Regions from separate parts of the Pectobacterium quasiaquaticum genome, predicted to be linked through region 2. Evidence: predicted binding sites of a transcription regulator. Region 2 holds the regulator's gene; each other region holds the start of a gene.
What was found. Region 2 encodes LexA, which represses DNA repair genes until DNA is damaged. Its sites were predicted from a motif close to TNCTGTATGTACATACAGNA; they were not measured.
Positions count from the first base shown of each region.

Region 1: the regulator LexA is predicted to act here: its motif matches at 1,854-1,873, upstream of sulA (SOS-induced cell division inhibitor SulA).
Region 3: the regulator LexA is predicted to act here: its motif matches at 2,787-2,806, upstream of mutH (DNA mismatch repair endonuclease MutH).

Region 1 is NZ_CP065177.1:1,667,383-1,671,660, forward strand. Features, by position in the region: gene ompA (porin OmpA) at 1-963, opposite strand, end outside; gene sulA (SOS-induced cell division inhibitor SulA) at 1,326-1,832, opposite strand; gene IG609_RS07725 (TfoX/Sxy family DNA transformation protein) at 2,056-2,676, shown strand; gene yccS (YccS family putative transporter) at 2,692-4,278, opposite strand, start outside.
Region 2 is NZ_CP065177.1:569,799-574,076, forward strand. Features, by position in the region: gene plsB (glycerol-3-phosphate 1-O-acyltransferase PlsB) at 1-832, opposite strand, end outside; gene IG609_RS02675 (diacylglycerol kinase) at 961-1,326, shown strand; gene lexA (transcriptional repressor LexA) at 1,437-2,045, shown strand; gene zur (zinc uptake transcriptional repressor Zur) at 2,180-2,689, opposite strand; gene IG609_RS02690 (pirin family protein) at 2,829-3,527, opposite strand; gene IG609_RS02695 (LysR family transcriptional regulator) at 3,640-4,278, shown strand, end outside.
Region 3 is NZ_CP065177.1:3,408,984-3,413,261, reverse strand. Features, by position in the region: gene IG609_RS15620 (NADP(H)-dependent aldo-keto reductase) at 1-258, opposite strand, end outside; gene IG609_RS15615 (YgdI/YgdR family lipoprotein) at 464-682, opposite strand; gene IG609_RS15610 (TerC family protein) at 857-1,573, opposite strand; gene mutH (DNA mismatch repair endonuclease MutH) at 1,853-2,548, opposite strand; gene rppH (RNA pyrophosphohydrolase) at 3,245-3,778, shown strand; gene ptsP (phosphoenolpyruvate--protein phosphotransferase) at 3,791-4,278, shown strand, end outside.

The sequences.
Region 1 (4,278 bases), 1.1 Mb from region 2:
TTGAGATTTACCCAGACCACGAGCAGAGACTTTGTTCGCAGGAATACCTTTAGAAACCAGGTAATCAACTACGCTCTGTGCACGTTTTTCAGACAGACCTTTGTTGTATTGCTCTGAACCTAAACGGTCAGTGAAGCCCAGAACAACAACGGAACCGTCTTTCGGATCCAGAGAACTCAACTGGGTGTACAGTTGATCCAGTGATTGCTGGCCTTCTGCTTTCAGCGTTGCTTTGTTGAAGTTGAACAGGACGTCAGATTTAAGTGTGAAACGCTTGGTTTCAACAACTGGAGCTGGCGCTGGAGTTGGAGCTTGAGCCGGAGCAACAACAGGTGCTACGCGGTCATCCTGGCCGAAACGGTAAGACAGGCCAACGCTCATCAGCAGGTTGTCTGGACGGGCACCAACGGTACCAGCATCACCAATGTTGCTTACCCACTGGTAGTCAACACGGGCAGCCCAATTTTTGTCGAGAGCATATTCAACACCAACTGCAGCCAGCGGAGAAACGCCAGTGTCGTCGTTGTTGATGTCGCCACCACCAATAGCTGCATGGCTGTCAGCGCGCCATACCATACCGCCTAGACGAGTATAAACATCCAGATCAGGCATAACAGGGTAGCTCAGTTTAGCAGCCAGTTGGATGCCCTGTGCTTTGAAGCTCGCGCTGTCTGCTGGGTTAGAAGTGGAACCTGCATACTTCATGCGGCCTAGCCAGTCGTAGCCCAGTTCAAAGCCCAGATACGGGTTGGCTTGATAACCAACAAATGCACCCGCACCTAACTTGCTTTTGATCGGGTTGTTAACGATACCGTTGTAACCATTGCCGTAGAAACCCGTATCGTGGAATTGAGACACACCCAGTTTACCACCGGTGTACCAAGTATTGTCTTTAGGAGCTGCTTGCGCGACGGTCGCGAAGCTAGCCAGTGCCACTGCAACTGCTATAGCTGTTTTTTTCATTTTACGCCTCATTATCATCCAAATCGGCAATTAACCTGAAGGGCTAATAAACCTTTGGTTAAAATCCTTTGGTTGGAGACTTTGCCCTTATTTATGACTTACTGTCAGTTAACTGACGTTATAAAAGAGCAACTCCAGCGGGTTAAAGTCTACAACGTGATGAGAAAGTTACAAGTATGATGTGATTTGCGTCATAAGAAAACCGCACGATTCATACATACTTGCTAACAAATAGTCGATGCTTTTGACAGATCTCACGCCTTTGTACTGTATTAAATATAGCCAAAAAGCCCGCAGAATACCGCTCTGCGGCGTTCGACAAGGTATATAGCCGGAAGGGGCTGAGAAAATTCTTAATTTACTTAATGATACAATGTCGAATGAATTTTAAGGCTAGGAAACAGTCTATAGGCGTCACCGCCAGCACTTTCTGGTCGCATGATAAAGCCATACGTATTTCCTGCCTGTGCGGCATGACGTAATCGAACCTTCTCTTCTTCCGTCAATTCGTGCGGTAACCAGCATAAAACAGCGCTGTAATTCCCTGTCAGCAAGGCCTTTTCCATGGCATCAACCGCAAACTGCGGATTGATGTGGTGGAGCTGTACCATTTTATCCAGCGGTAGCCCAGATTGCTGTACCCAAGGGCGGCTCAATTTTTGCTGAGGTGAAAGCCATAGCAACCAACGAGACTGCGTGCCTAGCTGCTGTAAGAGCGGTAATAAGAGGTGTGTGACTATGGGCTGATCGGCGTTGTACACGATTTCGCTGATAATTCCACCTACGGCAACCGAGGGCTCCGCAGTGTGTTGATTTGCAGAAAACGATGACGACTCGATGTTGTGAGAGCCGATTGATTGCGTACGCATAATGAGTTCTACCCATAGTGTTACTGTATGAACATACAGTATCTGCTGTGTGCGTGAAAATCAACCTGATTTTTTGAAAGCGCTTCGCATATTCCTTATGCAAGAGACAGTAAACACATTTACTGTTTGAAGCTATATCGGAGCTGTGGTTAATTATTTGTTCCTGCTACAGATATTTTTAATCGTTCAGGAAGAGATCATTTCAATACTAAGGATTATGGCAATGAAGCAATTATGCAAAAAAAGGATTTTGCAATCTCAACAGTCTTTTTCATCTCTGGGGGACATCACGTCGCGTTCCCAATTTGGTGGCTACAGCATCGCAGCAAATAAAACGATTTTTGGACTGGTGTCTGAAGGAGAACTTTATCTTCGCGCCAGCAAGAAAGATGAAAAATATTTTCAACAGCGTGATATGCCTAATCTGATTTATACCAAGCGTGGCATGCCTGTTCCTTTGAATTACTTCCTTGTCGATGAAGCATTATGGCAAGAATCTGAGCAGCTACTGTATTTCGCCCGTTTGGCGCTGGGAGGTGCGCAGTATGATAGAGCAGTCAGAAGTACCAACGGTCGGTTAAAGGATCTTCCGAATCTTAACCATGATATCGAACGGCTGCTGTGGAAAGCGGGGATCAAGAATGTTGATGAGTTACAGCATTACGGTGCAAAAAACAGCTACCTCAAGTTGCGGAAGGTTCGCGCTAATCTGAGTGTCAATGTGCTATTGGCGCTTGCTGGTGCAATTTGTGGTACGCATCAAGCGGCACTCCCTCGCGGTATCCGCAACGAACTGTTGGAATGGTATAAAAATAATGCGGTATCCAAAGGGCCAAAGCACTAAGAAACGCACCTATTTTCACTGTGTCATCATGTCATTTTTTAGCTGTACGAGTTCAGGTAAGAGGCCGATCAGCAGGCCGATTTGCTGAATAATTAATGATTCTTTGCTGTCTGACTCGGGTGAAAGGGATTGAAGGCTGGCGGTAATGGTTTTCAATCCCTGATTGATACGCAAACTTTCCTCTTCGTCACAGTGTAGCGCATCATCAACATGGCAAACGGCATCATCCAGCAATTGCAGCGTTTCCGTTGAGGTAATTTTCCCTCGATGTGCGCCGAGCGTCGAAATATAGCTTAGCAACGTATGATTCAGGCACATGAAGCGGAATGCGCTGTCCAGCTTACCTCTGGTCGCATGAGGTTCTGAAGACATATTCGACACGACGGACGCCAGTTCTGCATCGCAGTTATGCGCATCGCGGCGGGCAATGCGATAAGGCAGGCTATTATCTTTCCCCTGATAATATTGAACCATGATCGCATCAAGATAACGGCAGTTGGCGTCCAATGTTTTATTGATGATGGTTGGCAGACCGCGGAAATTCCAGTCTGGCCAAATAAAGCTCACCGCCGCCCATGCGATGGCACACCCGAGTAGCGTATCAATAATGCGTGGCACCGCAACGTCAAAGCCTTCACCCAACAGGTTGAAACAAAGCAGGACAAGCAGCGTAATAAACATGGTTGCGTGGGCGTACTGCACGTTGCGAAAGGCGAAAAATAGTACGCCGCTAATAACGATCAACGTGAGCTGTCCTTCCAACGAAGGAACGAAGTACAGGATGGGCAGGCCGATCAAAATGCCAGTCAATGTCCCGATAATTCTCAACGTCAGCCGCCGCCGAGTGGCGTTATAGTTGGGCTGACAAACAAACAGGCTGGTGAGCAGAATCCAATAACCGTGTTGCAAGCCCGTGACCTGAATCAACGCGTATCCGCTACAGAGCAGCACGGACATACGGATGGCATGACGAAACAGTGCTGACTGCGGCGTCAGGTGGCGGCTAATACGTAAGTGGATGTCACTCCAGCCCGTGATTTTGTCGTCTGCCAGCGTGTTTTCTGGGTTGTTCTCTTGCTCAATGGCCTGTTCGGATTCGATAGTCGCCAACTGGGCATCAATGGCGCGTAAGTTATTTAAGAGATAGGTGAGCGCCTTAATTTGTGAGGCGTCCGCCATGTTGTTGGCCGCGATACGCGCAATAGCAGATTCGAGATGCACGAAAGCCCGTTCAATGCGGCTGTCATGCTGATATTTTTGGTGCAGCAGAATGGATTGCGACAACTGCTGACAGGCTTTGGCCTGCATACTCAGCAGGCGCTGAAAGCGAAATAGGACGTCGCTATAACGCAGTTTCTCACGCAATTGCGGATAGTAAACATGCGATGAACTGGCTCGTTCGTGAATATCCTGCGCGACGAAATAGTAGTGCAGTGTTTGACGCGTTCCACGCTGGCCGCGATCGCCCCGCAGGCGCGTTAACAGCGATGACTTGGTCTGATTGAGTGTCGTAACCAGTTGGCTGTTTGCCATCGCGACGTCAATCAAAGGCTTATCGGTTTCTTCTTCAATATCAGGATCGAAGAGGTTGGCTTTGGCATC
Region 2 (4,278 bases):
GGTTCCACGTCCAGCTTAATACGCGATCCGACAGACGCACGGCCTCATAGGAGAAGTCAGCAGCGATTTCTTCCATCAACGCAATTGCATTCTGCTGCGCTTTTTCAGTAGAAATCTTCTTACTGCGCGCCTCATCGTCTACGGCTTTCTTGATCGCTTTGGAATCCAGCAACTTGTTAAACAGTTCCTGACGCACTGGCAAGCGCGGCCCAACTGCCGCCAAGCGTTGGCGGGAGAAGTGCATACGTGCGACACGCGCCAGTTTGTGGGCTATGGTTTTGTCAGTACCATGCTCGGTCGCCATATAGCGTAGTGATACCGGGCTGGAGAAGCGGACAAAGCTGTCGCGGCCTAGCCACAGGACGGCGAAGAATTTCTCGATACCGTTGAGCAAGCGCAGGTGTGGTGCGGCCTGAGCGTGACCTTCCCGACCCGGAGAACGTCCAAACATCACAGAAACCGGCACCATCTGTACGTCTAAATCTGGATTGGCACGATGCAAATCCAGATAGTCGTGGAACAGCTTGACGGATTTCTGTTTGGGAACGTAATAGCGGAAGACGCGCGGCCCGTCATTGATAAAGACGTGGCTAGGCAGTTCGACGCCATCGAATTCGAACGGCTGCGAGGGATCGGGTAGCCCCAATGCCAGGCATTTCGCTCGTAGCGTCAAGAGATCCGCCTGAGAGTTATAAGGCAGAACATAGAGTATAGGACGTGAGGGATCTAACCCCAGCTCGACCACCGGATCTGCGGGAACAACTTTGCTCTTCACCAGCAGTTTCAGTGGGAGATTCAATAATTTATAGTAAATTTTACGCCAACCTGACATAACAACATGGAGCCTCTTGTTAGCAATGCGCCGCAAGGATACCAGAAACTGCGCCGGAGATCTGTGGTGATGAGACAACGTAAGCGCGTTAAAATGCGAATTATTTAGAGTCTAAAAATGGAGGATAAATGAATAAAGCAACGGGGATGACCCGGATTATTAAGGCGACCGGTTATTCCTTTAAGGGGCTGAAGCAGGCGTGGCAGCATGAGGCGGCATTTCGTCAGGAAACGATACTGACCCTTGTCGGCGTCATTATCGCGTGTTTACTACCGATTACGCTGGTCGAGAAATTGCTACTGATCGGGTCTGTGGTACTGATTATGCTGTTTGAGCTGGCCAATAGCGCCATTGAAGCCGTGGTCGATCGCATTGGTCTCGAGCACCACGAATTATCCGGTCGGGCGAAAGATATTGGCTCGGCGGCTGTCTTTGTTGCCATCTTGTTAGCTGCTGTCGTGTGGGGCTGCATCCTCTGGCAACATTTTGCCTGACGGCACGCATAAATGAGTAAAAGTCAGGGGCTTTGCCGATATCTTCATTTCCAATTGTGGCTTACCTGTATATACTCACAGCAAAACTGTATAAACAACCAGGGGGCGGAATGAAAGTATTAACAGCAAGGCAGCAGCAGGTTTATGACCTGATCCGCGATCATATTGCGCAAACCGGAATGCCGCCAACGCGTGCGGAAATTGCTCAACAACTGGGGTTTCGCTCTCCTAATGCGGCTGAAGAACATCTGAAAGCGCTGGCGCGTAAAGGTGTGATTGAAATTGTTTCGGGCGCGTCTCGTGGTATTCGTCTATTGATGGAAGAAGAGACGGGTATTCCTCTGGTTGGTCGCGTGGCCGCAGGTGAACCGCTGCTGGCACAGGAACATATCGAATGCCGCTATCAGGTTGATCCTGCGATGTTCAAACCCAGCGCTGACTTTTTGCTGCGGGTGAGCGGCATGTCGATGAAAAATATCGGTATTATGGATGGCGATTTACTGGCTGTGCATAAAACAGAAGATGTGCGCAACGGCCAGATTGTCGTCGCGCGTATTGACGATGAAGTGACGGTGAAGCGCTTGAAAAAGCAGGGCAATACGGTACACCTCCTCGCTGAAAATGAAGAGTTTGCCCCGATTGTTGTCGATCTACGTCAGCAAAGCTTTTCGATAGAAGGCTTGGCGGTTGGCGTGATTCGTAACAGCGACTGGAGCTAACCGTTCCACAGTAATAGGAGATGCCCGAGTTTTTTCTGAATTCGTTCGTGCTTCTCAAAGAAAACGATAGCTTTTGGGCTATCGTTTTCTTTGTATACAACGTCCTGTCACGAAGGAGATTCCATCAATGGATACTATCGTTTTTTAATCGGAACGGTATGGTCGTGATCGCAATGGTCCGTCTGTTTGCATAATGCGACTTCCTGGCAGCTTCCGCACAACCCATGCGCTTCCACTACGCTATGACGCAGCGTAAATCCCGACTGCTGTGCCAGACTACGCAGCGTTTCTTCCACACCTTCGGTTTGACGTTCCGTGACTTGCCCACAGCGGTCGCAGATGAAAAGGGCAGATGTATGGCTGTGGTCTTCGATATGGTGACACAGCACGTAGCTGTTGTTTGATTCGACGCGATGAATGAAGCCTTGTTCCAGCAGAAAATCCAGCGCGCGATAGACAGTCGGCGGTTTCGCCTGAGGTTCGGAAACGCGCAGCAGATCCAGCAGGTCATAAGCGCTGATAGCACCCGACTGCTGTGCCATAAGGCGTAAAACCTCTAACCGCTGTGGCGTGAGACGCACAGCGCGCTGCTGACAAATCTGTTCAGCCTGGGCAAGAAGTTTGTCCTGTTGGGTTGAATCCATTGTCATATCACCCTGACGCATTGAGGAACAAGACGGATATCTTACCACGACTGAATAAAAACGCCGAACTGGCGGCGTTTTCCTGCGAAAACCACTTCCTGTAAAAACAACTCTCTGCAAAAAACAACGGACAGAAGCGCTACACGACCAGATCGATGAGCAGCGCCCGCAAAGGCGACTCTGCCTGTAGCGTCAACGCCGTTTCTTCCTTAATGAAGGCTCCGTCGCCGCAGTGCAGTGTTTCACTGTTCTGGCTGCCTTTTACCGCCATTGAACCGTGAATCAGTTGGAGATACGCCTGATTTCCCTGTAGCGCGATTGTGCTTTGCTCATTCTGCTGGAGATCGACATGATGAACCCAAACCTGCTGGCGCAGTTGCAGGCTATTGTGCTCACCTTCCGGTGAGGCAAGCAGCGTATAATTTACTGAACTCAGCCCCATGCGCTGCAACGGGCTGTTTTCTCGCGTTTGGCAAGCATTCAGCCATAATTGCAGCCGCGTCAGCGGTTTGTTGGCGTTGATATTATGTTCGCTATAGCTGACATTCGGCTGCGTGGCGAGCAGCAGCACATCTCCGGCTTTGGCCTGAATGTGGCAGCCGTTGCTGTCGCGGTATTCCGCTTCGCCCTGAAGAATAATATTCAGAATATCAACCCGTGGATAGGTTCGCGGCTGAAATGATGCCCCTGGAGCCAATACTTCCTGATTGAGCACGCGCAGAGACGCGTAGCCCAGCAGCTGTGGGTCAAAATAGTGACCAAAAGAAAAGGTATAGCGCGCCTGCAACCAGCCATAGTCGGCCTGGCCGCATTGACCTGCTGCTCTTCGTGTGATCATAATTTTTATCCCCCAGAGAATTATTTATTGAACTGATAGTAATTGTGTGGACGTTGGATTGTTAGCTAGTTAATCTGGTGGGTATATTCAAAATTCCTGAATGAGTACGAAGATGGCGAGAGAACGAGCACTGACGCTGGAAGCGTTGAGGGTGATGGATGCGATCGATCGTCGTGGCAGCTTTGCCGCTGCAGCAGACGAACTGGGTAGGGTGCCTTCTGCGCTGAGCTATACCATGCAGAAACTGGAAGAAGAGTTAGATGTAGTGTTGTTCGATCGTTCTGGACATCGTACTAAATTCACGAATGTTGGGCGGATGCTGCTGGAACGTGGTCGTATCCTGTTGGAGGCCGCGGATAAGCTCACGACGGACGCAGAGGCGCTGTCACGCGGTTGGGAAACGCACCTGACGATTGTGACGGAGGCGCTGATCCCGACTCAGCGAATTTTCCCATTAATCGATAAACTGGCACTTAAAGCCAATACGCAGGTATCGATTCTGACGGAAGTGCTGGCTGGGGCATGGGAGCGTCTTGAGCAAGGGCGCGCCGATATTGTGATTGCGCCGGACATGCATTTTCGTGCGTCTTCTGAAATGAATACCCGCAAGCTGTACACAATGAATAACGTTTATGTCGCCAGCCCAGATCATCCGATTCATCAGGAGCCTGAACCGCTCTCGGATGCAACCCGAGTGAAATACCGTGGGATTGCGATGGCGGATACCGCGCGTGAACGCCCGGTACTGACC
Region 3 (4,278 bases), 1.6 Mb from region 2:
ACTGGCCACAATCAATTTTTCACGTCCGCCACGGGATTTCAGCCAGGAACCGATATAGCTCTCGGTTAGCCCCTGTGTTTCAGGGCGCGGAGGAACGGCGTACATTTCTGCTGTGTCAATCAGGTTAACACCTGCGGCAATGGCGTGATCTAACTGGGCATGAGCGTCTGCTTCGCTGTTCTGTTCGCCAAAGGTCATCGTACCAAGGCCCAGCACGCTTACTTCTAAAGAACTATGAGGTATACGGTGATATTGCATTGCCAGCTTCCTTATGTCTGAAAATAGCAGGCGCATTTCCCGTCATCTCCGCATGATTTGCTGCGATTCCAATGATTTTGGGAAGACACACCTGAATTCGACTATAACGAAGCCGTGGCGAGTGGGGAAGTCTCTTCTATTGCCGTTAGCAGGATTTTGCTGGAAGACGTCGCCCGATGGTGGGAATATCGGGCTAAAGCTGAGGCTAGCGCTGCACGATCTGGGAGATTTGATCGCTGTTGATTTGTTTCTGATTACCTTGCTCATCGGTATAGCTGAGCAACCCGGTATCTTTATCCAGCACGGGTTTTCCCTGCGTCAGGAGCATTTGCCCCTCTTTTGTCGCCATCACGTAGTCACTGGAACAGCCTGCCAGAGTGAATAATAACGCTAGTGTGATTGCCATTTTAATCCGTACTTTCATCCTATTAACCCGTTCATAAATGCAAAATCTTAAAGTGAGTCTAGCAAATGGTTGTGGGGGATAACGTAGGAATAATGGAAAAAGTGTGTTTGGAGGGAATTAATATTGTGTAATCAGGCGACAGGTCGCCGCCTGATTATGACGTCTTTATCGTGAGCACTCGCTATGCGGCGATCAGTGCGCTGCTTTTTCTTTTTTACTGCGCAGCAGGTTCAACGCCTCGACGGACATCGAGAAGAACATGGCGAAGTAGATGTAGCCTTTCGGTACGTGAATGTCGAAACTTTCCAGAATCAGGGTGAACCCGACCAGGATCAGGAATGACAAGGCCAGCATTTTGACGGACGGATGGCGTTCGACAAACTCGCCGATAGGGCGCGCAGAGAACATCATCACGAGAACGGCAATAACAACCGCTGCCATCATAATAAACAGATGGTCAGACAGGCCGACAGCAGTGATCACCGAATCCAGGCTGAAGATAATATCCAGCATCATGATCTGTACAATCGCGCCAAAGAAAGAGTACACCCTGGAAGTATGGTCTTCTGAACCGCCTTCGACGGTTTCGTGAATTTCCATACTCGACTTCCAGATCAGGAAGAGTCCCCCGAAGAACAGGATCAGATCACGTGTGGATATTTCATTGCTAGCGACGGTAAATAGCGGGTCGGTCAGACGCATGACCCAGGCAATAGAAGCGAGCAGTCCCAAACGCATTAACATCGCGCCCATCAGCCCGATGCGGCGAGCTTTGTTTTGCTGGGCTTTAGGCAGTTTGGCGACAACCAGAGACAGGAAAATAATGTTATCGATCCCAAGAACGATTTCCAGAATAGTCAGCGTTCCCAATGCCAACCATGCGTTCGGATCAACAATCCAATCAAACATTATATCAATACACCTTAAACGAAACGTAAACGATATTATACTCTGCCAGCTCGGGGCGTAGGCAAGCGAAAGTGTGATGTCGTAGAAATATACTCGTCAGGCTTCGCATTGCGGCCGTGTGCTGGCGTCCCTTTTGCTCTGGGTTGGCGTCAGGCCTTTCCCCGTTGTTTCCTTTGCCGCTCTATTGCTGCGTAATAGCGTGCGGCGTATGAGGCTAGTGTACGATGAAGCGGGGCGATGATGAAGCATCGTGCTAATGAAACACGATACGAATGAAACTCAGCGGCTTAGCTGCATAAAGTGGCGGGCGAGTAGCGGCGCGGTGAGGGTTTTTTTCAGGTAGAACCCGCGTGGTAAGGTCAGAATCGGTTGACCAAACTCGCCAATTGCCTCGGTTAATGCTCGGCTATTTGCCGCTTTTGGGCGTAGTTGCAGTACTTCGCCATGTCGGGCGGTGATGCTTTCTACCCGGCCAAGCACGATCAGGTCCATCAACTCTTCCCAATCGCAGCGCAACTGTTCCTCTTCCTCTTCATTGGGGCTCCAGATCAGCGGTGTGCCAATGCGGCGTTCTCCCAGCGGGATATGGCGTGAGCCTTCCACCGGAATCCACAATACCCGCGCGAGCTTATGCCGAACGTGGCTGCTTTCCCATGTCACGCCGCTGTTGCCTGTTAACGGCGCGACGCAGACGAACGTGGTTTCCAGCGGTTTGCCCTGTTCATCAATAGGAATAGTTTTTAGCTCAACGCCGATGTCGGGGAAATCCTGCTCGGGCTTGCTACCTGCGCTTGCGCCGAGAAAACGCTCCAGCAAGATACCAATCCAACCTTTATCACGTTTCAGGTTGGCAGGAAGGCGCAGGCGAGCGATGTCCGCTAATTCAGCGAGATTATAGCCCGCGAGGGATTGCGCGCGCTCCAGCAACGTGTGCTCACTTGGTGGTACAGTCGTGTGAACCGTGGGTGAATTCATAGCGTATAGCCCGATGTTTTTCCGCTCAAAAAAAATACAATAGATAGAAAATACCCATACACAGCCTGCAAGACTGTGGAGAAAAACAATAATAGCATGATTCGTAGTGCTTTTTTTTAGTGTGATGACGATCACTTAACTCCGTTTTGCAAATTGTGCACGTATAGCCACCGACAATAAACAGGATCTTACACTAGGTTATCCACAGATTTCTTGGATAACCCACATAAACATGAATTACTGGTTCGATTTACAGCCTTGACGCTCGGCCTTTTTGCTGTTTTTGCCTATTTATTGCCTGACTTTGAGGTATTGCCTGTGGATAAAATCGGCATAGTGCGATCTTTCGCCAACCTTGTATTGTATGTCATTTGAACAAAAAATAAGGGAGCGGCATTTCAAGTAAAATGGTTTGTAATTTTATGAATAAAAAGCATTAATTTTTAATTCGCATTAATATTTTTTCTTCATTAAAAATGAGTTTTACTCACTTCTTCATGGGTTCTGCACAAAGATGTCCACAGAAAAAGTGAATAAATTGCCGATTCTTGTCTTCACATGTTTATAACTTTGATCTTATCTGTGGGTTATCTTACTTTTATTCGTATCACATGCTTTCTAAGCAGTGGTTTACCACCTGACGGGAGTGTGAAACAATCAGGCCATCTTTGCATTGATGTTTATCGAGGTAGTCCGGTGATCGATGATGATGGCTACCGCCCAAACGTTGGTATTGTAATTTGTAATCGGCAGGGGCAGGTGATGTGGGCCCGGCGCTATGGTCAGCACTCCTGGCAGTTTCCTCAGGGGGGAATTAACCCCGGTGAAAGTGCTGAGCAGGCGATGTACCGCGAACTGTTTGAAGAAGTCGGGTTAAGAAAAAAGGATGTGCGCGTATTGGCATCTACCCGTAACTGGTTACGCTATAAATTACCAAAGCGTTTGGTGCGTTGGGATACAAAACCGGTCTGTATCGGCCAAAAGCAGAAATGGTTTTTGCTACAATTGATGTGTAATGAATCGGATATCAATATGCAGAGCAGCGGCACGCCGGAGTTTGATGGCTGGCGCTGGGTGAGTTACTGGTATCCGGTACGTCAGGTCGTCTCTTTTAAGCGAGATGTCTATCGTCGCGTGATGAAGGAATTTATCAATCCGGTGATACTGCTTCAGGAGAGTGTTGCAGCTCGAGTGGTTACGCCATCCGGTCTTCGGCGAAAAAGAGGGTAATTTAGGCACATTATGCTCACGCGCTTGCGAGAAATTGTCGAAAACGTTGCGGCAACGGCCCGCCTTAGTGATGCGCTGGACATTCTGGTCAATGAGACCTGTCAGGCTATGGACACGGAAGTCTGTTCCATTTATCTGGCCGATCACGATCGTCAATGTTATTACCTTATGGCAACGCGCGGGTTGAAAAAGCCGCGCGGGCGTACGGTTACGCTGGCTTTTGGGCAAGGTATTGTCGGGCTGGTCGGGCAACGTGCTGAGCCCATCAATCTGGCTGACGCGCGTGCACACCCCAGTTTCAAATATATCCCCGCTGTGAAAGAGCAACATTTTCGCTCTTTTCTTGGCGTTCCCATTATCTACCGTCGCCACCTGCTGGGCGTACTGGTAGTGCAGCAGCGTGAACATCGTCAGTTTGATAAAAACGAAGAATCGTTCATGGTGACGCTGGCCACGCAGATGGCCGCTATTCTTTCCCTTTCACAGATAAAAACGCTCTT